2 regions of the Paenibacillus sp. IHBB 10380 genome follow, and region 1 is predicted to be linked to the other one. Evidence: predicted binding sites of a transcription regulator. Region 1 holds the regulator's gene; the other holds the start of a gene.

Evidence for each region. Region 1 encodes Rex, which represses fermentation and respiration genes when NADH is low (regulators of the CRP and FNR family bind a similar motif). Its sites were predicted from a motif close to TTGTGAAATATTTCACAA; they were not measured.
Region 2: UB51_RS06430 (flavocytochrome c) is a predicted target of Rex. The motif match lies at 3,524-3,541, and genes of this name have one in related genera.

Annotation. Positions count from the first base shown of each region.
Region 1 is NZ_CP010976.1:1,246,530-1,258,972, reverse strand. It holds gene asnS (asparagine--tRNA ligase) at 1-762, opposite strand, end outside; gene UB51_RS05720 (acetate/propionate family kinase) at 821-2,026, opposite strand; gene UB51_RS05715 (3-hydroxyacyl-CoA dehydrogenase family protein) at 2,023-2,895, opposite strand; gene UB51_RS05710 (AAA family ATPase) at 3,030-4,532, opposite strand; gene UB51_RS05705 (hypothetical protein) at 4,516-5,067, opposite strand; gene UB51_RS05700 (cell wall elongation regulator TseB-like domain-containing protein) at 5,350-5,862, opposite strand; gene UB51_RS05695 (amidohydrolase) at 5,900-7,207, opposite strand; gene UB51_RS05690 (redox-sensing transcriptional repressor Rex) at 7,176-7,847, opposite strand; gene dinG (ATP-dependent DNA helicase DinG) at 7,886-10,747, opposite strand; gene UB51_RS05680 (tetratricopeptide repeat protein) at 11,101-11,730, opposite strand; gene panD (aspartate 1-decarboxylase) at 12,059-12,442, opposite strand; gene panC (pantoate--beta-alanine ligase) at 12,435-12,443, opposite strand, start outside.
Region 2 is NZ_CP010976.1:1,413,635-1,426,077, forward strand. It holds gene UB51_RS06420 (tetratricopeptide repeat protein) at 1-2,085, shown strand, start outside; gene UB51_RS06425 (Crp/Fnr family transcriptional regulator) at 2,681-3,406, opposite strand; gene UB51_RS06430 (flavocytochrome c) at 3,571-5,373, shown strand; gene licT (BglG family transcription antiterminator LicT) at 5,724-6,578, shown strand; gene UB51_RS06440 (beta-glucoside-specific PTS transporter subunit IIABC) at 6,773-8,668, shown strand; gene UB51_RS06445 (glycoside hydrolase family 1 protein) at 8,695-10,104, shown strand; partial or broken gene UB51_RS26895 (hypothetical protein) at 10,769-10,954, shown strand; partial or broken gene ureC (urease subunit alpha) at 11,281-11,505, shown strand; partial or broken gene UB51_RS29570 (DUF255 domain-containing protein) at 11,739-11,879, shown strand.

The sequences.
Region 1 (12,443 bases):
ATTCTTAACAACAGATTGTACAACATAACTAATAAAGTTCTCTTGTACACGTAGACTTTCTTCATGATCTGTAAAAGCCATCTCTGGTTCGATCATCCAGAATTCAATAAGGTGACGACGTGTTTTGGATTTCTCAGCACGGAACGTCGGCCCAAAGGAATAGACTTTGCCTAGCGCCATTGCAGCAGCTTCCATGTACAATTGACCGCTTTGAGTTAAATAAGCATCTTCATCAAAATATTTCGTATGGAACAGGTTTGTTGTTCCTTCTGCCGATGTCGGAGTTAGGATCGGTGGGTCAACCAATGTAAATCCATTATTGTCAAAGAAATGACGAACGGAACGAATAATCTCTGCACGGATGACAAGAATCGCACGTTGTTTATTGGAACGTAGCCATAGATGACGATGATCCATTAAGAAATCTACACCATGCTCTTTCGGAGTAATAGGATAGTTCTCGGTGATATGTATCACTTCGATTCCCGTTACCGTCATTTCATAACCAGATGCACTTCGTGGTTCTTCACGAATAATACCTGTCACATATAATGAACTTTCTTGAGTTAGACTCTTGGCAGCGTCCCACACTTCCTCTGAAACCTCACTCTTTACAACAACACCTTGAATATATCCAGTACCGTCACGCAATTGCAAAAATTGAATTTTTCCACTTGATCGTTTGTTATTGATCCAGCTTCCGATGGTTATTGTTTCGCCAACATGCTGGTTCACATCACGAATCACACTCTTGATGGACATGCTTTGATCTCTCCCTTATAACTATCATTCTATATAACGAATTCATTATTTTATAATATTATATCGAATCACTAACAATGCGGAAAGTATCACGTGCAATAATTAATTCTTCATTTGTTGGAACAACCAACACTTTCACTTTGGAATTATTTGTTGAGATAAACCGTGGTTCGCCAGAACGAATGGCATTCAGTGCATCGTCAATTTCTACTCCAAGATAAGTTAAATTCTCACATACTTTCTCACGTACAACAATGGAATTCTCGCCAACCCCAGCTGTAAATACAATCACATCAACACCATTCATAGCTGCAGCATAAGAACCAATGTATTTACGTAAACGGTACTCATACATTTCAAAAGCAAGCGTACAATTAGCATCGCCATTGGCCATACCATCTGTAATTTCTCTCATGTCGCTACTAACTCCGGATATTGCCAAGAGGCCGCTGTGTTTATTAAGCATAGAGTTCACTTCATTCACAGTCAATTCTTCTTTGTTCATGACAAAGGGTACAACCGCTGGATCAAGATCACCACTTCGAGTTCCCATCATTAAACCTTCTAATGGAGTCATCCCCATTGAAGTATCTACGGAACATCCTCCAAGTACAGCAGTAACACTACCACCATTTCCGATATGACAGGTAATGATCTTCAAGTCTTCGATAGGTTGACCAAGATGTTCCGCTGCTGCTTTACTAACATATTCATGTGAAGTACCATGAAAGCCGTAACGGCGTACTTTGTATTTGTTATAAAGAACTTTAGGGATGGCATACAAATAAGCCTTTTCAGGCATCCCTTGATGAAAAGCGGTATCGAATACAACAACCATAGGTGTACCAGGCATATTAGTTTCTGAAGCTGTTATGCCCATCATCGCCGCAGGATTGTGAAGGGGTGCTAGATCGATCAAGCGCCGAATTTCCGACTTTGCATTACTATCAACAAGAGCAGAAGCCTTAAACGATTCACCACCATGGACAACACGATGACCTACAGCCTGTATTTCATCCACTGACTTGATAACACCATGTTCTGGATGTGTTAGCATAGAAAGTACTTTGCGAATTGCAGTCGTATGCTCCAGAATCTCTTTGACTTCAGTAACTTCCTGACCACCCGTAGGTTTGTGAGTCATAATAGATGAATCCATTCCAATTCGTTCTACAAGGCCTTTAGCCAGAACAGACTCGTCTGTCATGTCATACAATTGATATTTCAAAGAAGAACTTCCTGCATTAATAACTAAAATTTTCATATCCGGTCACCATCCTTGTCATACTTGAAGAATCCTTCACCTGTTTTAACACCTAGATGCCCTGCACGAACCATCTTCTTAAGTATGGTGGATGGGCGATATTTCAATTCACCAAATTCACGGAACATTCTTTCAAGAGCAGCAAGTACAGAGTCCAGTCCGAAACGATCTGCCATTTCTAGAGGACCATTCTGGAACTGATAGCCTATACGCATTGCATTATCGATGTCTTCAGCAGAAGCAACACCTTCTTGCAGAATGTGAAGTGCCTCATTAATTAATAGACAAATTAAACGAGAAGATACGAATCCAGGAGATTCATAGATCATGATTCCTTTTTTGCTTACCACGTCTTCTACGAAATTTTTCGTTTCTACAAACGTGAGATCGGATGTCTTCAGTCCACGAATAATTTCAACTAAATCCACTTTTCCGACCGGATGAATAAAGTGCATTCCAATCACACGTTCAGGATACATCGTAGAACTTGCAAGTTCAGTCAAACTAAGTGTTGATGTATTACTAGCAAGAATAATATTGTTAGGACATACTTGGTCCAATTGTGAGAATATTTGTTTCTTCGCATCTAAATCTTCGGAAATGGTCTCAATAATCATGTCACATGTTCCAAGTTCAGCGAAATGTTCTACTTTATGAATTCTACTGAGAATAAGTTTCTTCTCTGCCTGAGTAATACCCCACTTCTCTAGCTGTTTATCAAGACTTGTCTCAATCATGTTATAGGAATAGTTTAATTTCTCTGTAGATTTCTCCACCAATAATACATCAATGCCCTTTGCTGCTAGCATTTCTGCGATTCCTTGTCCCATGGTGCCACCGCCTATGACACCAATCTTCTTAAATAACATATGGTATGCAACTCCCTTTTTATGTCGTATATTCGATATTGTACCCTTCTTATCGAAAAATACGTTATTCACTCCAACATATAATAATATCTTAGCATGGAACAAAAGTAAAAAAAAATAACCAGCATCATATTTTATGCTGGTAAAAGTGAAGATTCACTAAATAGACAACGAAATTGATTTCCAGAGAGTGTTTCTTCTCTAAGTAAGATGTCCAGCGACTGATCAAATACGTTACGATGCTGTTCTAGTACATCTCGAGTTCGAGACATTAACGCCTCCAGAATCACATTATTCTCTCTCATCAGTTCTTCTGTCGTCACCATTTCTATGTTTACGATACCTAGTGAGGTCAGACCCGATTTCATCATCGTTTGGACAATATTCAATGCTTGTTCGAAATCATTACTCGAACCTGTACTCCGTCCACCGTAATAAATTTCCTCCGATGCGGCCCCTCCAAGAGCAATCATAATCTGTTCTTCGAGGAAAGACTTTGTATACAGATATTGTTCTTCTTGTGGGTTATGACGCACATAACCTAGTGCTTGTCCCCGTGGACTTAATGCCACTTGACTTACACTACCTGGGCGAACTACCTCTGCCATAATGGCATGTCCCAACTCATGAATCGCAACTCTTCTTTTCTCTTCTAAGGTTGATTCTCGATCCGTCTTTTCTCCCATCATCACCTTATCAATGGCCATGGAAATATGCCGCTGCTCTATCTCCTGTTTATGCTCACGCATCATGTAGATCGCAGCCTCATTCATTACACTTTCGAGCTGTGCTCCAGAGAATCCATAGGATTCCTCCGCTATCTTATCCATATCAAGAGCCTCCGTAATAGGCTTGTTCTTGGCATGAAGTTGTAAAATATGTTTTCTTCCCTTTTTATCCGGTAAATCAACCTGAATATGCCGATCAAATCGTCCTGGTCGCAGTAAGGCACTGTCTAGCATTTCCTTACGATTCGTCGCTGCGATGATTAGAATCCGTGGACTTTCCGATGAATAGATACCATCCATTTCAGTTAATAATTGATTAAGAGTCTGATCATACTCTCGCTGCTGACCACCCTCACGCTTACCACCAATGACGTCAATCTCATCTATAAATATTATGGCGCTTTTCTTATTCTCCTTAGCAGCGCGGGACCGAGCATCCCGAAATAAATCCCGAACTCGTCCTGCACCGACCCCAACATACATCTCAACAAATTCACTACCGGCTGCAGCTACGAAAACCGAATCCGTATACTGACTCGCCGCTTTTGCCATCAGCGTCTTCCCTGTTCCTGGCGGACCTGTGAGGAGAATACCTTTCAATGGCCGAATCCCAAATTTCTGAACCTCGTCATATCGATTAAGAAAATCAAGAGCTTCTCGAAGCTCCTCCTTCGCATTGTCTTGACCCCCAATTTCTTCAAAGGTAAGCTTGCTCATGCTATTCTTCTTCCGCTTACGGTCCGCTGCTGCACCGACTGCAAGTCCTCCGCGCTTGTTAGCGACCACCAGCAGAACACCGATCAAGATAGCTGCAAACAGCAATGGAACAACATTGATACCAATAAAGGCTAAGAAAATAATCAGTACAGGCAGAAATCCAATCAGAACTTCTTTAGTCCATCTTGGCATTGTTCCACACCCCCAATTTACCTGGATCACGCGGTAGAATAATAAATTTACTAGCCTTAGCATCCGTCGTACTAATCAAATTCACATACACGTTCGTATCGTCCATTTCAGTTGTCACTTTCACATCACCTGATGCTTGTGTCAGTTCCTCTAGTTTCTTGGGTATATCTGTATAACGTTTATTCTCCATAGCCTCAGCTACAGAGAACATCGCTTTCTCCCAGAATTCATTTAATGTATTAGAGGAATGATCAACAACAACGAACTGTAAAACACGGTTTCCAACCAGTGACTTTCCTTCTGTTTTTAGTTGTTGAACAAGTCCTGGTAACTGAGTATTTGGTTTAATATCAAGATTCAAAACAATTTTATCTTTGGTAATATCCATTTGAGCGCTATTTACGCCCTCATATTTTGTCACCATATTGTGGAGGGGACTTTGTAAAGTCATTTGCCGGTATAGAAACCAACCGCCAAATAAAAGGGCGCCAGAGAGGACTACAGTAATAAGTATAGGAACTACACGTGGTTTCAACTAGTCGTTCTCCTTTCATATATAGACAAAAATTTAATTTCTCAATATTGATATACAAATCGTGTACATATAATCTATCAAGTAAATCTACGATAAAGTATATCATATCGCATATCCTTTTTCGAAGGTAATGTGTGGCTATATTTTAAATTTGTTGTTTATTAATGTCGAATTGTCAGACCCGGTCACACATAGCTATACAATCCGACCAATATAAAATGACCGAGATTCCACAAAGGATTCTCGGTCATTTTATATTTTTATATTTAATAAAGTCTTTATTTATCGATTAGGTAATGTATAACGATCTCCTACAGGTGAACCGTCTTTGAACTTATAAAAACGGTAGTAATAATGGTCTTTCTCCAAGTAGTACACTTGCCATACATATTCACCATAATACATTCCAGGCTGAATCCTAATTTCCTCAATACCCGGTATTTCATTTATGATCTTGGATCGTATTTGCTCTTCTGATAATCCGTTCTCTACCAGCTCGCTGTGTATTGCGTTCAGTCCCGATGCAAGCTTGTTATCTTCAGTAAATTGAACCCAGACCATGAGATCTCTCTGGTCCTTATCCTTACCTTCAATAACCCAAGAGATGGTGTCCCACACTGATTTCTGTGTATCAGTCACCTTCACCAACTCTGTATTTTTTTTGGCAGCAGTGATTGCGGTCGTTTCCTGACTGTGTTGATCTTGAATGATATATATGTAATATCTATAAAGTCCAAACAATATCAGCAGAAAAATAACAATACCAAGCAGAATCCATTTTTTTTTATTCTTCACCCTGAACTTCCTTTCTCCGAGAGTGAGACCCTTGCTGTTAACGCGACAACAAGCCCTCGAATGCTGACTGTGCTTCACGACGAATGCGTTCCTCATCGAGAGTAAGACAAGCACCGTGTTTCACAACCTGTTTACCATCAACCCACACATGCTCAACATCTTTGCTACTTGCTGAATATACAGCATGAGATATGAAGTCAGTGTGAGGCAAGAAATGAGCTTGGTCTGTATTTACAGCAATGAAGTCAGCTTTCATGCCCGGAGCAAGACTACCTATCCGGTCTAAGAAAAGAGATTTGGCTCCATACACTGTACCCATACGCAGCGCTTCTGCCGCAGGAATGGCTGTTGGATCTCCCGAGATTCCTTTATGAATTAATGCAGCCAGACGCATTTCTTCAAACATATCTAAATTATTATTACTGGCCGGTCCATCTGTGCCAAGCGAAACCGTAACGCCCGCTTTCAACAGATCTGTCACTCTTGCTATACCACTCGCAAGCTTCAGATTACTGCCTGGATTATGCGACACACCAACATCATATTTAGCCAATATTTCAATTTCCTTATCGTTTAAGTGAACCCCATGAGCTACCAACGAAGGGCGTGTAAACATCCCTAGCTTCTCTAAATGCTCCACAGGTCTAAGACCATAGTCATTCACATTCTGCTGGACTTCACTCAACGTCTCAGACATATGCGTATGCATAGGCAGATCTAGATCATGAGCGGCTTGTACAAATCTCTCGAAGAAATCTGGAGGGCAAGTATAAGGTGCATGTGGTGAGATCATCGTCGTGATTCTTCCATCTGCTTGGCCATGCCAATCTTTAGCGAAAGCGATAGCTTCTTTCAGCTTCACATTCTGAACCTCTTCAGAACATAGACCAATAACACCACGCATTAAAACGCCTCTCATACCAGATCCTTCAACAACTTTAGCCACTTGTCCCATATGATCATACATATCTAAAAAGGTAGTTGTACCTCCCTTTAGCATTTCTATGACTGACAAGGATGTTCCCCAGTATACGTCTTCTGAAGTGAATTTCGCCTCCATTGGCCACATTTTTTCTTGTAGCCAGACTTGAAGTGCTAGATCATCACCATAACCTCTCAGCAACGACATCGCGGCATGCCCATGCGTATTGACTAATCCAGGTAGGAAGAACAAATGAGTACCATCAACCACGGGGATATCCTGTTCAACAGAAGGGGCCTGCTCCCCAATGTAAGTAATCAGATCATCTTCAATTAGCATATATCCTCGAATAACCGGTTGCTCTCGATTAAGGACAGCAAAGGATCCGTTCTTAATGATCCACTTTGTCGGTGATTTCGTCATGAATTGTTTCTTCCTTTCTATTGTTCAAATAATAAGCCAGACTTAGCATATCGGTTGTGAAGTCAGCAGCATGGATGCGAATATGAGGCGGTGCTTTAAGAATGGTAGGTGCGAAATTCAATATCGCTTCGATACCTGATTCAATTAGTTGGTCAGCTACACTTTGCGCCTCAAATGCCGGAACTGTAATGATCCCAATTCGAATGTTTTTGTCAATAATTGTTGATCTAAGCTCTTCCATTGGTTGTACTTTTAATGTATTAATCTCTGTGCCTACTTTAGGTGAATAAGAGTCAAACACAGCAATGATTTTCAAATTCTCTTTAAGATACATATTGTAATTAGATAGCGCTTGTCCCAAGTTCCCTGCTCCCACCAACACCACATTAATTTGCTGGTCAAGATTCAGGATGTGACGAATTTTCTCAATAAGATAAGCAACATCATAACCGATCCCTTTACGTCCGAAATCCCCGAAATAGGCTAAATCCTTACGAATTTGTGCAGGATTCAGTTCAAGCTTTTGACCTAATTCCTGCGAAGAAACAGTAGCAACTTCACGGTTTTGAAGCTCCGAAAGATACCTTAAATAGACAGGCAATCTACGGACGACAGCTTCTGATATTTTCTCGAATTTCATTCTTGCTCCTCCTAATTATTGGCTGAAATAAAGCCACCTCAAGATGCCCCTCCCTCATGAAGCCATTCAGATATGCGTGGTACCATCTGATTCATTGGCATATGTTCCATTTTGGGACCAGGCAATGAATATAAGAAATATTTCCCATAATAAGATTCTATAACACGTGTATCATATACAATAACAATGCCTCGATCACTTGCTGTACGTACAAGTCTACCAAAGCCTTGCTTGAAGCGGATCACCGCTTGAGGTACTGATAACTTCATGAAAGGATTCTTCTTCTGTTGTTGCAAGAGCTCGCTTTTGGCTTCTACAAGCGGATGATTCGGCGGTTGAAACGGTAACCGAACGATAGCCAGACAGGTCAACGCTTCACCAGGTATATCCACACCTTCCCAGAAGCTACTCGTTCCTAGTAACACAGAGGCACTGCTATCTTGGAACCTGCGAATCAATTTACTTCGACTCCCTGTGTCCACACCCTGACCTAAGACGGTAATATCACTGGAAGAGAGCGCACTACGTAAGGGTTCATACACTTGACGAAGCATGCGATATGAAGTGAATAATACAAGCATCCTCCCCTTAGTAGCTATCGCCGTATCTGCTAAAGATTTAACCAGCGTGTTCACAAAGAGCGCATCTCCAATGCTTCCCTTCACACTTGGGAAGTCCCGAGGAATCACAAGCAATGCCTGATCGCGGTAGCGAAACGGCGATGGCAGTTGAACTGTCATCAGTCGGTTACTGTCTGCAGATTCTTGTAGACCCAGGTTCTCGATCATATACTGAAATGACTTTTCAATCGATAGCGTGGCAGATGTTAATATTATACTTTTCTTCTTATCAAAGAATAATTCCTTCAATTGCTTGCTCACATCTATAGGGACTGCGAACAATTGCAATGATTTACTTCGAAAATGACCATTGGCTTCCATCCAATATACATTTCCTGCATCATTGAGTGACATGAAAAAACGAAGATCTTCCTTCTCCGCATTCAGATCCTTGAAGAGACCACTGATATCTGTGACTAAGCTATCTGAATTGTATTCATCATGATCATCCCTGAGCTCGTTTATCATCTTCTCACCTTTACGAACCACATCGCTTAAGATGACATGTATCTGATTCTCGATTGCAGATACAGCCTCCCAATCCTGTGGCTTCTTCGTAGGTTGTAAGCGTAGAACAAACTGACCCGTATCTCCAGGTGCAGCATCACTGCGCTCAGGCAGAAGACTAAATAACATATCACTCAGTCTATCCCAATGCTCCTTAACCTCAACCAAATCTCCACTTAATCTTTCAATAAGGGAAGACCACTCAGAAGACTTCTCATAGCCCGAAGAATAGATCTGCTGGCGTAAGGCTGGTAATTGACCACTACGATTATCTTTATAAAGTCTTGTTAGTGTATGCACGATCGTGAAATATTTCATTTGAAGTCCGAGATGCTTACCCGCTACTTCTTCTAGGTGATGTGCTTCATCAATCACCAAATGTTCATAGGCTGGTAGAAGCTGGTGCCCTGCCTTAACATCTGTAAAAAGTTTAGAGTGATTCGTGATAACGACGTCCGCAATTCCTGCTTCATGCTTCGCTCGATGATAGTAACATTTACGGAACCATGGACAAGCACGACCTAAGCATGATTCGGAGTCACTAGCAACCGTATCCCAGAAATCGCCTCCACGTCCGCTCAAGTTCAGCTCCTCGTCGTCACCGGTCTCTGTCTGAGTTAGCCATATTAACATTTGAGCCGCTGTTAGAAGGTCTTCCTTAGGATTTGAGAAGTCTCTCTTATTTATTTTATGTTCAAATTTTCTCAAACACAAATAATGCTGCCTACCTTTAAATATAGCCGCCTTAAAAGGAAAAGGAACAACCTCTGTCAATAAAGGAACATCACGTTCTCGGAGCTGCTCCTGAAGATTAATAGTGTGCGTGCTAACCATGACCTTTTGATCGTTCTTAACGCTTTGATATATGGCAGGGATCAAATAACCAAGTGACTTCCCTGTCCCTGTACCCGCTTCAATGATAAGATGCTTCTCATTCTGGAGTGCAGTTATAACCTCACTGAACATAATACTTTGTGATTCACGCGCTTCATATTGTGGCATAATTTCCCGAAGACGGGTTTCTATGCTCGCAAGATACTGTGGGAAATCCATTGAACGAAGTGGGTTATCTTCTAAGTTATCACGTGGAGGTGCAATTTCATTCCAATCCTCTACAGCAAGTGCCAATTGGCGATAGTAGGTATGATTCTCAAGATCCTGAGCGGGCTGCTTCTCCTTCTCCTGACACAATCCATCAAAATACCAACCAAGGTCACTATCCTCGTTCGCAAATAACTCACTTAAACGCTGTAATGTGATCAGTGGAAGCGTCCATAACTCATCAAGACATTTCAATAAAACAAGCGCCGTGGCGAGTGCATCGCTATCTGCTTGATGAGGCCGGTCATGCTGAATTTCAAAATGAGCAGAAACCAACCCCAATTGATAAGTCGTTAAGGATGGAAAGCATATTTTGAGAAAATCCATGGTATCAAGAATTCGTCCTGCATAGGGCAGATAGCCACACCGATCCAGTGCATTCTGTAGAAAACCAAAGTCAAAAGCGACATTGTGACCTACCAGCACCACATCATCTAAAAGCGGAACTAGCTCCATCATCATTTCTTCCAAAGAAGGAGCATCCACTACATCCTGTTCTGTGATACCTGTCAAGCTAGTAATAAACGGCGGGATGGGTATCCCGGGATTAACATAAGACCCGTATACACGGGATATCGTTTGATCTTCTTCAATGATGGCAAGTCCAACTTGAATAATTTCATCGGCGGACTGGTTGCCTGTTGTTTCAAAGTCCAGTACAGCAAATTTCATGATTTACTTATCCCTTTCAATCCAGTCTCAATACCAGCATAACAGAAGATCACAATTTATTCACCAAGTAGAACGAAGCATCAAACGTTCACTCATAAACAGCACCTATTTCTGCAATAATAATAAACAAGAAGGATAATATATTTAGTATTCAAATCATATATAAAATAATACATTTATTAAAGAAGAAACGGTTACCGTCCTTTGAGGGACGCTAACCGTGTCTCGTAGAAATATCAACTAAGTATAGTGGAAACTTATACTTTCTTATATTTGAACAAAAAGGCGATACATTATTGCTCTAGTGAGCAACATGTATCGTCTTATTTGTTCACTTCATAAACTCCATTTTTTCACATCAATGTAATCAATTGATTGCCATACTGTAGTTGACCACGATTATCTTGACAGACCTGTAAATTAACGAGAGGCTCTGGCAACGTTGGGTCGTTTTGCAATGCGATCGTGAAATACTCCTGTGCTTTTCCTAAATCTGATAATTTGACATGAATACACCCTAATGCATTGAAGATCATGGCTTTCAATCTCTTATGCTCCGCTAAAGGCAGAATCCACTGCAAATGCATCATGGCCTCCGTGGTCTCCTCCAGATGGAGGTGCGCCATTGCAAGGTACATACGCGCAATAAGACTATCCGGATAATCATAAACAATGTTAGAAAATTGCTGAATTGACTGCCGATACATGAGCAGTTTGAAGTATCCTTGACCACGGACGAATGACTCCATCCCCATTTCAGGGGCCTCACCCAGAGAGAAAACAGGAGGTAACAGGGTATGTTCTCGGAAGCTGCTCATCTTTTCTTCAAAAGAAAGCCATTCTTCCATAATGCCATCGCTCATGGACTTGAGCATATTCCACTTATGAAGCAATAACTGCTTATGCGAATCCTGCGCAGTAGGGTAATGCTTGACAATTTCCTCTAACATGTCGTTCATTTCCGCGAATACATGTTGAAACATAGCCTGCATCCCACCCTTAACAAAAAAATGAATTCAGTAAGGTTTAATTAGTAAGCTTGATCACCCTACGTTCATTTTTTGTCGAAGTGTGACTTAATATCCCCTACTACCATACATTGCATTAAATGTGCAATTCCTGTGGTTTATAGTGTGAGTTCAAAAAGTCGACTATTCAGCACCAAGAAGGTGAGTTCAGGGCCGAAGAAGGAGTAGCGGAGTGTAGGCAAACCTACATGAGCAACGGACTTCGAGGGTTGAACTCAGATTCGATGCCGAATATTCTTCTAGTGTTGCTTCGTGATCAATAGATGACTTTTTGAACAACCTCTTATAAAATGGTTGCGTGAACTTCTTTGTCCATCTTCTGTACAGACCGATTATGCTCATCTACAAACACAACTGTCGGTTTGTGCGTTACCAGCTCTTCTTGTGACATGACAGCATATGAAATAATAATGACCGTGTCTCCAGGCTGAACTAAACGCGCCGCTGCTCCATTCAAACAAATAACACCACTACCACGGGGACCTGGGATGACGTATGTCTCAAGCCTAGCACCGTTGTTATTATTCACGATCTGAACTTTTTCGTTCTCCAATAAATCAGCATCTTCCATTAAATTCTCATCAATAGTAATGCTACCAACATAGTTTAAATTTGCTTCCGTAACGGTTGCACGGTGAATCTTGGATTTCATCATGTGTCTAAACAAG
Region 2 (12,443 bases), 170 kb from region 1:
CTTGCATTAGTTCAAGCAGGTTCATATATAAGAATGGCTAAAACAACGATAAGTAAATATTTGGAGGATTTTAGGACTGAAAAGAAAAGACAGTATTTATTAGCTACATCAAGTCCGCTTGGAATTAGAGAACATATATCTAGTGACTATAATTTTGTTATATCCACTGTTTGGAAAAAGACATTCAATACTATAAATGGAAGTTATCCATTTGCGGTTAAGGTACTGCAAGGGCTCTCATTTATATCAACAACTGTGTTTCCTCTCGAACAACTAAGGTCATTAATAGAATTCCTGGACGACGATTCAGAAGATGGGAGTAACGCGGATAAGGTTATTGCTTGGTTAACAAATTTTTCGCTAATAACATTACATGGTAAGGGCATAACTATCCATACTCTTGTTCAGGTGGTAACACGCGATGATTTAAACAGTGAAGAGAGACACTATACGTTAGGAAAAATCTCAAAAGGTTTACTTTCAGGTTCTCGATATACTAATGATAATGAAATGAAGGACTTGGAAGAAACGAATTTAATGATTCCGCATTATTATAAAGTGACGAGTTTTCTAGAGACTAGTAGAATCTTCTTTAACCTCTACATTGAAATATTGTATTTATGTGGTAAGTTTCGTTCTCGAGAGAGTTTAATGTTTGATGAAGCAATTTTAACATTAAATAAACCTATACTTTTGTTGGAGCAAATATACGAAAATAAGATTATTTCTGAACCGGATTCTACATTTTATAGCAATTTGTCAAAATTTTATAACGAACTTGCTTTTGTATATGAACAACAAGGTTATTTAGAAAAGTCTATTCAACTATATCAAAAGTGTGTAGACCTAGATAAGATAAGTTACGGAGATACTTCAATTTATTTAATAAATAGATATAATAACTTAGCTGTTAACTATAATCATCTAGGAAAACATAATCAGGCATACCATTACTTTCAAAAATGCCTAGAATTAAATAAAGAAAATAATATGCCTGAAAAGAGTATGATATCAATTTACAATAATATTGGTTCAACGTTAACTGCTTTAGGGAGATTTGAAGAAGCAATCAAAGTGATTTATCAAACTATCAAATTAACTGAGGTTGCATATGGAAAAGACTATTTTGGACTTGCAAATTTGTATAATAATTACGCGGAGATTTTAGGGAAATTTGATCGTTTTGATGAGGCTAATAATTACTATATGGAATCTCTTAGGGTTTCTGAAAATAGATATTTAGATAAAAATCCATACAAAGAGATAGTTCTGAATAATATTGGTTTAAATTTTATTAAGATGTATAAAATTGATCAAGCAAGGGCTGCATTTGATGAGGCATTAGAAAGTATATTCAGTATATATGGTGAGACCCATTTAAGAACAGCAAAGACATATAGCAATATTGGACTAGCTTATATGGAGATTGATGATTTCGCAACTGCAAAAGACTTTTTTATTAAATCTGTGTTTATTGGAGAAAAAATTTATTTGAAACCTCACCCTGAAATGGCGAAATTTCTAAATAATTTAGGATGGGCTTATCAAGAACTGGATAAGTTGGATAAAGCAGAAGAATTTTTGGGAAAGTCAAAGGATATGTTTTTGAAAGTATTTGATTCAGAAGAGTATCCTGAATTCGCCACGACATACATTAATTTGGGTACAGTATTCTTGAAAAAAGGGTTGACAGTAAATCCTAAGTATTTTGAAGAAGCTAAGGCTTATTATAAAAAAGGTCTTAAAATTGATAAAGCTATATATGGAGAATCGAGCTTAGAGGTAGCAAATGATAATATTAGCTATGCACAATTATTAACACAAATTAAGAAATATAAATTGGCCATAGAACATTGTTCAAAGGGATTGGAAATTTATCGGGATAAATTCGGAGAAATTCATCCTCGTATAGGAGAGTTATACGTATATATAGGTATCAATTATTATATTCTTAAGGATTATGATCAATCAAAAGCAAGTTTTAAAAGCGGAGTTTTTGTATTAAAGAATTATTTGGAAAATGAAAAGTTACGTCAATTATACAATTATGCATTTTTATATTTAAAATTAGTGATAAAAAATTGATCTGATAGAAACTTACTTTATGCTCCTTGCCACAGAGTGGATACTGAAAAAGTTTAATTCGCGATATTTAATATTGTTGTAAAACAGCGACTCAAAATTGTCCTTAAATTTAAAAAAATCTTTCCTGAGTTATCTTTTCATTCGCTGCCCCTTCTCCCACCTTTTGGGTAAACTAACCCTTAGCAATACTTTACCCAAATCCAACACGAAACGAGTTGATGCCCTATGATAAAGTCGCAGTATCTACTGCAGCATGCGTATAAGCTGGCGAACTGGTTTCCCTGGTCGGAAGCTTTGAAATCGCTAAGTGTGACAATAAGCTGCTCTTCTTATCTATTGGGTATAGCTAGTTATTGATTTACACGTACCTGTCACTGATGAGATGTCACAGCACGTTGCAATTGTAAGGGCTCCTGCTTTGAGATCCAGAAAAATGGGTCCTTGATGAGCCATTTGAAGTGCTTGAGCTTTTACAAAACAGCAATACTATCCACTTAGGCATGTAGATTAAACAGCAATCAACATCAAATTTAAGATCAAAAAGACTTGCTCGAAGTCATCCTTACTTCGAATAAGTCTTTTGCTATTCCTAGCCTTATCCTGAACCTACAATGCATATGTGATCCAAGCATGCTTGCTCACATAATTCAACAAGTGCATCTAAATCGCTTACAATCCAGGGCTTTGGATTCGTGCTTAAGATGTTACCTGCAGAAAGTCGGCTCAGTACACGAGTGACTGTAACTCTTGTTGTCCCAGCATATTTGGCTAACAGTTCGTGGGTGAGAGGGATCGTGATTACAATACCTTCCGTAGTCGAAGTACCGAATTGGTTAAGCAGTCGGAGAAGATATTTAAGCACACGTGTCTCCGCACTATAATAGGAATCTCCCATATGTATAGCTAGATTACGGTGAGTCATTTCGAGAACGCGATATAGATGAATAAGGAGTTTAGGTTCAGATTCGACCTGTTGGAGAAATTGAGTTTTATCGATGACAATTACTTTGCTAGGTTGTATGGCTTGTGCATCGGCAATATAACCACCATGGAACAATGTGTTATGACCAAGAATATCACCTGCGGAAAAGAAACGCCGAATCCGTTCTCGCCCGTCTTGATCGGCCAGGTAAGTAATCACAACACCTTTTTGAATAATATAGATAAGTTCCGCTGGATCGTTATTATGAAAGATATGTTCATTTTTACGATAACGTCGCATGCTACCCAGGTTGTGTTTGTGGATTAACGCTAAAAGCTCATTTATGTAGTGTGGTAGTTCTTTATTTTCATACGAGTTATCGATTTTACTTTTATTCATGGCTGTACCTCATCATGATATGTATTTACTTTGGTATACACCGATACAGAAATATTTTCCTGATCATGGATAATAAGTGTAGGCGTTAGGTTAGGAATTGAGATCGAATGCCAAGTTTTGTGAATCATATCACAAAATACATGGAGATGAAACAGGGAGGCAACATGAATTATTTTAAGAAGGGTTTATCTGGGGTTGTAGTCGCAGCATTGATGTTAACATCCATTGTGGGGTGTTCAAGTGGAAATTCTGATTCGCCTAATGCTACAAATGTTGATGGTACGTTAAAAACAGGTCTGTATGCAGCAGAAGCTGATGGTTTTCATGGCAAAATTAAAATTGAACTAACGGTTGACGATGCTGGTAAAGTTGGAGCCATTAATGTCCTTGAGCATGGCGAGACAGCGGGTGTCGGTGATGTTGCGATCAAACAAATTCCCGCCGATGTTGTTGAATATCAAAGCTTGAACGTTGACAGTGTATCTGGCGCAACATTTAGTAGTAACGGAGTTAAAGAAGCGATTGCAATTGCACTTAAAGATGCAGGAGCAAATGTAGATGAATGGAAAAAGAAAGAAGTTGTTAAAGCGGCAAAAGATGCTATCGAGATGTCCGCTGACGTCATCGTCATTGGAGCGGGTGGTGCTGGTTTAGCAGCTGCACAATCGGCGAAGGAAAACGGTGCTTCTGTCATCGTTATTGATAAAATGGATCGTATTGGGGGTAACACAGCATTAGCTGGTGGCGCGTACAATGCAGTAGATCCAGAGCGTCAATCCAAGCAAGATATCGAAGATTCCTTGGATAAGCATTTCACGCAAACATTCAAAGGTGGCGATGAAAAAGCGAATCCTGAACTGGTACATTATCTTGTAGATAACGCACTTGATGGTATTCACTGGCTTGAAGGGCTAGGACTGGAATTCTCCGATGAAGTATTTACGGTTGCTGGTGCATTATGGCCTCGTAGCCATCGTCCGGTGAATGAGCATGGTGGTTTTGTTACAGCTCTTCAAGCATCCCTAGAGAAGAATGATGTTGAAGTCTTGACGAAGACAGAAGCGAAAGAACTAATTATTGAAAATGGTACGGTTGTTGGTTTGAAAGGAACCTCTGATGGCGCAGATATTACAATTCGCGCAAATAAAGGTGTTATCTTAGCAACAGGCGGTTACGCTGCAAGCTTAGATATGCGGCATAAATATAATCCTGAAATTCCGGATAGTGTGCAAACAACGAATCATCCGGGCGCAACGGGGGATGGTCTAGTACTTGGTGAGCAAGCAGGAGCTAACTTGGTAGGAATGGAATATCTTCAATCTTTGCCACTGGGTGATCCAGAAACAGGAAGCTTGACAGGATGGTTGGCTAAGGGTGTTGAATCCTATATGTTCGTGAATAAAGCGGGGGAACGTTTTATTCGTGAAGATGCACGTCGTGATGAAATGACGCAAGCATTAATGCAACAAGAAGATTCTTTAATGTATGTAATTGCGGACAGCAACACATTTACACCTGGAACAAAGAACAATTTCGATGAAACCATTGAACAACTTGTTGAAACAGGAAAAGTAGTTCAATCGGATAGTCTAGAGGAATTAGCGAAGAAAATTAACGTTGACCCTGAGACTTTCACAGCAACAATTGAGTACTATAACCAAACGGTAGATAGCCAGAAAGATGAGAAATATGGACGTGAAATTCTCGCGAAGAAAATGGACAAAGCACCTTACTTTGCAAGTCCACGTGTACCTACAGCGCATCATACGATGGGTGGATTGGAAATCAACACGAATACCGAAGTGATCAATACCGCTGGTAAAGTAATTCCTGGTCTTTATGCAGCTGGCGAAGTAACAGGTGGAATCCATGGATCTAACCGTCTTGGCGGGAATGCAATTGCGGACACGATTGTATTCGGAAGAACAGCAGGAGCGCAAGCAGCAAAATTCACACCAGCATCATAAAAAAATCTATGCAGTCAGCGCGTGCCGGTCCATCGGCGCGCGCTATTTAAGTTTATCCAGAAATCGTTGGTTGTTAGAAAAGTGCTTCACTCTTCTGTCTTTTCAACTGGTGAGCATCATGGTGAAGAAGCTTTTAAAAAAGGGTTATACATCATAATCTGCGGAGATTTAACCAAACTTATCATATGAACGAATTTGGGACGTCTGTTGCTGAACAGACTGCGTATTCTTAGAACCCATCTATTGTGTTCCCACATATAGCTATGTTATTTTATTATGGTGATTGACAATCAATTTTTAAATTTTTGGTTTTATGGAATTAGCCTGTAAAAGAGGAGAATAAATACACCATGATCATTCGGCAAATATTCAATAACAACGTCATTCGTGCCGAGGACCAGGTTGGTCACGAATTCGTGGTGATTGGCAATGGTCTGGGCTTCAAGAAGAAGATGGGGCAGAGAGTTGACGAGGATAAAATCGAAAAGACCTTTATGTTGAAACCCGATAATGTACCGCAGAAATTGATTGATCTGATCGGGGAGACATCTGCCGACTATTTCTCATTGGCTGATGAAATTGTAGGCTTCGCAAAGATGGAAATGGGAGACGTTTTTAACGAGAATATCTATATCACTTTGATTGACCACATCCACTTTGCCATTGCCCGCTACCGGAATTCCATGAATATCAAGAATGCGTTGTTCTGGCAGATCAAGAAATTCTATCCGAAGGAATTTGCGGTCGGTCAGAAAGCGCTGATCTTGATTAAGAAATATTTTGATCTCGAAATGGACCAAGATGAGGCGAGCTTCATCGCTATGCATTTTGTCAATGCGCGCCAAGACAGCCAAGGAATGCAGAAGACGGTTGAAGTGACCAAGGCCATGAGTGATATTATGAACCTCATATCGGATTATTATCAGCTGAAACTTGATGAGAATTCATTCAGTTATTCTCGCTTTATTACCCATCTGCAGTACTTCCTGCAGCGGATGCTAAACGGAGAACAGGAGAAATCTGCATCTGGAGACAATTTTCTGTACGATCAGATTAAGGACAAGTTCCCGGTAGCGTTCCAGTGCATGAATCAGATAAACAATTACTTGGAGAACGAATATGAAAGCGCTATGACTATTGATGAAAAAGTATATCTGACGATTCATATTCAGCGGGTGACTTCAAGGGGAGGATCGGGATTGTGAATAAATGGAAAGCGAAAAAGTCTTGCATACGCTTTCCTAATCTATTATAGTAAAGGCACAACCTAAACAAAAGGATTGTTACTGGTAATGCAGGCGATACCTAAACGAGTGTGTACGATCACATCTGTGATCCTACTCTTTCGTTTAGGTATTTTTTTTACCCAAAATCACTTTCATCAAGAGGGGGAATCAACATGGATAACAAAAAGATGGCTGAAGACATCGTAGATCTTGTCGGTGGGGAAGAGAATATCAATGATTTGGTTCATTGTGCTACCAGACTTAGATTCAGTTTAAAAGACAACAAAGAAGCGCAAAGAGAGCAGCTTGAGAAGCATGAAGGGGTTATTACCGTCGTAGAAAGCGGGGGCCAGTTCCAAGTTGTAGTTGGGAGCAGTGTCGCCCATATATATAGCGAGATTGTTAAGAACACAAATTTTGCTTCCAATACTTCTACGAAACAAGATAACCCAGACCAAAAAGTATCGACGATATCTAAAGTGTTTGAAGTTATCTCGGGGAGCTTCTCGCCGCTCATTCCAGTTATGGCTGGATCAGGGATGCTCAAGGCACTTCTTACTGTACTGACCATGCTGGGCTGGATGTCCGATACATCCGACACTTACATGATTCTGTCGGCAGCTAGTAATGCCGTCTTCTATTTCCTGCCGATATTCCTTGGTATTACACTCGGTTTGAAGTTGAAAGCGAATCCTTACGTAGCAGGGGCTATCGGTGCCGCCCTAATGGAGCCTAGTTTCACGTCATTGATGGACAGTAATACTGCACATTCGTTCCTTGGTATACCACTGGTAATCGTCAGCTATGCATCTAGTGTGTTCCCGATCTTCATTGCGATTAGTATTTATGTGCTATTGGACAAACTGTTGAAGAAGATTATTTTGAAAGATCTACAGATTTTCATGGTCCCGATGATCGCACTTATGATTATGGTTCCGCTTACTATTATTGTTCTAGGGCCCTTCGGGACCAACATTGGCGATTGGATTGCAGCAGGTGTGACCTGGTTAATTGGAGTCAGTGGTATTTTATCAGGTATTGTACTTGGCGGGGGCATGACATTCATGGTGGTGTTTGGATTACACTGGGGCTTTACACCAATCACGCTGCAAAATATTGCGAACGGAGGCGATCCGATCGAAGCAATGGCTTCTGCAGCAGTGTTTGCTCAAATTGGTATCGCACTTGGTATTTTCATCAAAGCTAAAAATGATAAGTCACTGAGAACAATCGCTGGTTCCACCGGAATCACCGGACTGCTAGCAGGGGTAACAGAGCCTATCGTGTATGGATTGATTCTCAGATACAAAAGAGTAATTCCTATTGCTATTATAGCAGGAGCTCTGGGTGGAGCGATAAATGGTCACTTCGGTGTTAAATATACAGCATACGTGTTCCATAATATTTTCTCGATTCCTGTAGAGAAACCAACCGGTATATTTGTAATTTCCATGATTGTTTCTCTTGGCTCGGCTTTCTTGCTGACACTGTTGTTCGGCTACGAAAGCAAACCGAAGATGGTAGAAACGGTAGATGGTGTAGAAACTTTAGAACCAACACCAACACCAACACCAGCGCCTGTCTCTCCTTCGGTTAGTCCAATTGTGGATTTGAAAAAAGAGTACATTTACAGCCCGTTGACCGGTGCGGCATTACCACTTAGTCAGGTTAACGATGAAGCATTCTCGTCCGGGGCAATGGGTAGAGGACTGGCAGTGGCCCCAACGGTAGGAGAAGTAGTCGCTCCCATGGATGGAACTGTGACTTCTCTATTCCCGACCGGACATGCGATCGGCATCACTTCTGAGGCAGGGACAGATGTCTTGATGCATATAGGTGTTAATACCGTTAAACTTAAAGGTAAGCACTTTACTCCTATGGTGAAAGAAGGAGACAAAGTGAAGCAGGGAGATTTGTTGATTCGCTTCGATCTGGAACAAATTAAGGCAGCCGGTTATGAAACGGTCACTCCAGTAATTGTTACACTGACGCAAAATGAGGTCGAAGTTTTTGAAACGACTCAATCTGAAATTGAGAAGAACGATATTCTTTTGACACTAGTTGTCTAACTACGATATTTAAGGAGGAATTGAATATGTTACACAAAAAATTAAGCGCATTCCCTGAGGATTTCTTATGGGGAGGTTCAACATCGGCCTATCAACTCGAAGGTGCTTGGGACGAAGATGGCAAAGGCCCATCCGTCATTGATTTTGCCAATCATGTAGAAGGAGTTACCGATTTCAAGGTTTGCAGTGACCATTACCACAAATATAAAGAAGATGTGGTATTGATGGCAGAAATGGGTTTTAAAGCTTACCGTTTCTCTATTGCTTGGACGCGGATTTATCCGAATGGCGACGGAGAAGTGAATCCGAAGGGACTAGCTTTCTACAGCTCGCTCATTGATGAACTATTGAAATACGGTATAGAACCAATTGTGACGATGTATCATTTTGACCTACCGTATGCGCTGGAAGAACGGGGTGGATGGTCCAAACGAATTACCATTGATGCATTTGAACAGTATGCCAAGACGTTATTCGAACATTACGGTGATCGTGTTAAATGGTGGTTGACCATTAATGAGCAGAACATGCTTATCCTGCATCCTGGATCTATTGGAACACTCAATGAAAATATGGTCGATCCTCAAAAAGAGCTTTATCAGCAGAACCATCATATGCTGGTAGCTCAGGCCAAAGCTATGGCATTATGTCATGAAATGCTTCCGAACGCGAAGATTGGACCTGCCCCAAATATCGGTGTCATCTACCCAGCTAGTTCCAGTCCTGAAGATATGCTGGCTGCCGACAATTATGCAGCAATCCGCAATTGGCTGTATCTGGATATGGCGGTGTATGGTCGTTACAATCATATTGCCTGGAGCTATATGGTGGAGAAAGGTTATGAACCTGAGATTAAGGAAGGCGATATGGATATTCTCAAGGCAGGAAAGCCAGATTTCATCGCTTTCAATTACTACACTTCCCAGACGGTGGGTGAGAGTAAGAATGATGGTAATGACTTCTCCCATACAGGCGATCAGCATGAGATTGTTGGCGAGCCAGGAGCATACCGCGGTTCAGTCAACCCGAATCTGCAAAAAACTGAATTCGGTTGGGAAATTGATCCGGTTGGATTCCGTACTACATTGCGCCAGATTTATTCCCGCTATAACTTGCCATTGATTGTCACTGAGAACGGATTGGGTGCATTCGATAAATTAGAAGAAGACAGCACTGTAAATGACGATTACCGCATTGATTTCTTCCGTAAACATATTGAGCAGATCCAACTGGCTCTTACGGACGGCGTTGAGGTCTTTGGTTTCTGTCCATGGTCTGCAATCGACTTGGTCAGCACGCACCAAGGATCCAGTAAGAGATATGGCTTCATCTATGTGGATCGCGACGAGTTTGACTTGAAGGAAATGAGACGGGTGCGTAAGAATAGCTTCTACTGGTATAAACAGCTGATCGCCTCGCGCGGAGAGAAGCGCTGATTAGGCCGAGGGGGCAGAGGTGTAAAGCGTTCATATGTATTTGAATAAAAAGGCGGTTTACCAGGTGTGGGGCGCTAGAACCGATAGAAGAGTTAGTGTTGATCAGGAATTTTGTCGTCATATGACAACATGTGTAAGAAGACAAGAACATATACCTAATAGAATCCGCGCTGGCGCGGATTTTTTATTTAAATATAAGAAAGTATAAGTTTCACTTGATACTCTATTCCTTATATTTCCGCTGAAATGGGTACCGTCTTTGAAAAGGACGGCATAGCCGTTTCTACTTGTATGGGTACAAAAATGTTTGTTATTCAAGCAGCGGAAATTCAGAAAGGCAGTTCCTAAGGGGAGTCCACTGAAAAAGTCCCTACTAATTTTTGAGACTATATATCTAAGGAGTCAGTTGTAATTACGGAGAATATTTGGACTTCCGGCCGCTGTTGTCTCCAAATTTCCTGAATGGTACCGCTGTTAGCGGATGAAATACGGAGACAAAGGCGGTCGCTATCGCTTCTACAGTTCCAAATTTCCCATTCGCTACGCTCCTCTGATGTTATTTTTTAGTTCAAGTTATATAAGAAAAAATCAGGCATCTTTGGAGTTCAATGAAAACTCCATTTTCTATTAACAAGGCCTCTTCCTCGATCTTTCCGAGGATAATGAAGGAGCAAAAGCAAAAACGAATTCAGTCAGCATCAAATCCACGGAGCATTATGAGCAGTAAGCTTTCCAAGCATACACATCAGGTCTCGTTAGCATGTACATGCAAGGGGCAATGGCTATATTTGCAGTAAATCTCAAAAGAATATTGATTCTATTAAAGGCGAATTCTCACTCACTAGAATAGAGTGGAATTCGGCTTAATCAATTTAGGCTCATTTAACAGATTCTTAAAACACACGTTATTCAGTGGCCTCCCTAAGGGGGCTGTTTTTTTGTTTTCCTTATCTAAATGCATTGTATGGGAAATAATAATAAAAAGAACAATATTTCCAAACTTATGTTGTTGAAATGAGGGGTCTTTATTCACGGAAGTAGAAAAAAACGAAGCGACTGTTCGTTCATTCCTAGTTGCTTCGCTTAAAGGGGTCCCTAGAGTCATCTTGATCGAGAATGCAATATCGGGATTTATCATCCTTGTGGCGATCGCGATAAACAATATTTGGTTAGGGATTAACAAGAAAACAATATACGGATTTATTCGGACCGACAACAGGCGATGTCATTCGGATGGCAGATAGCGAACTATTCATTCGAATTGAGAAGGACTATACGCTGTATGGCGATGAATGCAAGTTCGGCGGCGGCAAATCAATTCGTGATGGTATGGGACAGTGTCAGTATCCGCTGGCAATTCGTGCAGATGGAGCGCTGGACGTAGTGATTACGAATGCGGTTAGATGCCACCACTATGAAAATGTCTTGGCCTGTGAATCTGTACGTTCCATAATGGAAGTGCAGGTTACAGGCTGAAACTTTTTTTGGTAGGGTACACTCTATATCCCAAACCGGCCGATTGTAGCCCACGAGCACCACCAATTGTTGCCATGAGATGTATATAAAAAAAATTTTCACTTGAGGGTACATGACCTATATCAAATCTAATATGCCCATGACAGTCCGCAACAAACGCTAATAGGTTAGTCAAGAGAAAGTCGCCGTATTTGGTGCAACACGTACATAATCAGCTGAACTGGTTCCCTTGGTCAGAAGAAGATTTTGGAATCGCCAAGCGCGACAACAAGCCTATCTTCCTTTCTATTGGGTATAGCTACTTATTGACCCACACGTACTTGTCATTGATGAGATGTTCGCGTGAATCAATTATTGTACAAACTTCTGCCATTGAATAAGACAACAGTTCATTGGGCTATTCCAACACAATTATGAATGTGCTGCATTTTCAAGTGCATATGTTTTAAGACATCTTGGTATAGAGGCAGATGGTAAGGAACTCTATAAAAATTATCCCAGAAAGTTAGCGGATGGAACTGTTAGTCCCAAGGGCATACCGGTTATTGTGTTTATAAGGGTATTTCCTGACAAGAGATATCTACACTTTGTACCAGTGATTGGTTATGATAAAGAATACTTTTACTTGGCAGACTCATTGGAACACACGATTAACTACAACGATACATACTATAACCGGAAAATATTAATTAGTGATTTTGAGGCAGTATGGAAAACATGGGTACCTTTTTGTAAAAATACCTATATAGTAATAAGCCAAACAGTTAGAGCGGTGTTGAAGGATCAAGGACAGGGGAATTGGAAATAAACATAATGTGCAGGATTATTCAAAAAGAGCATGAACATCGTATACAGCATTCACG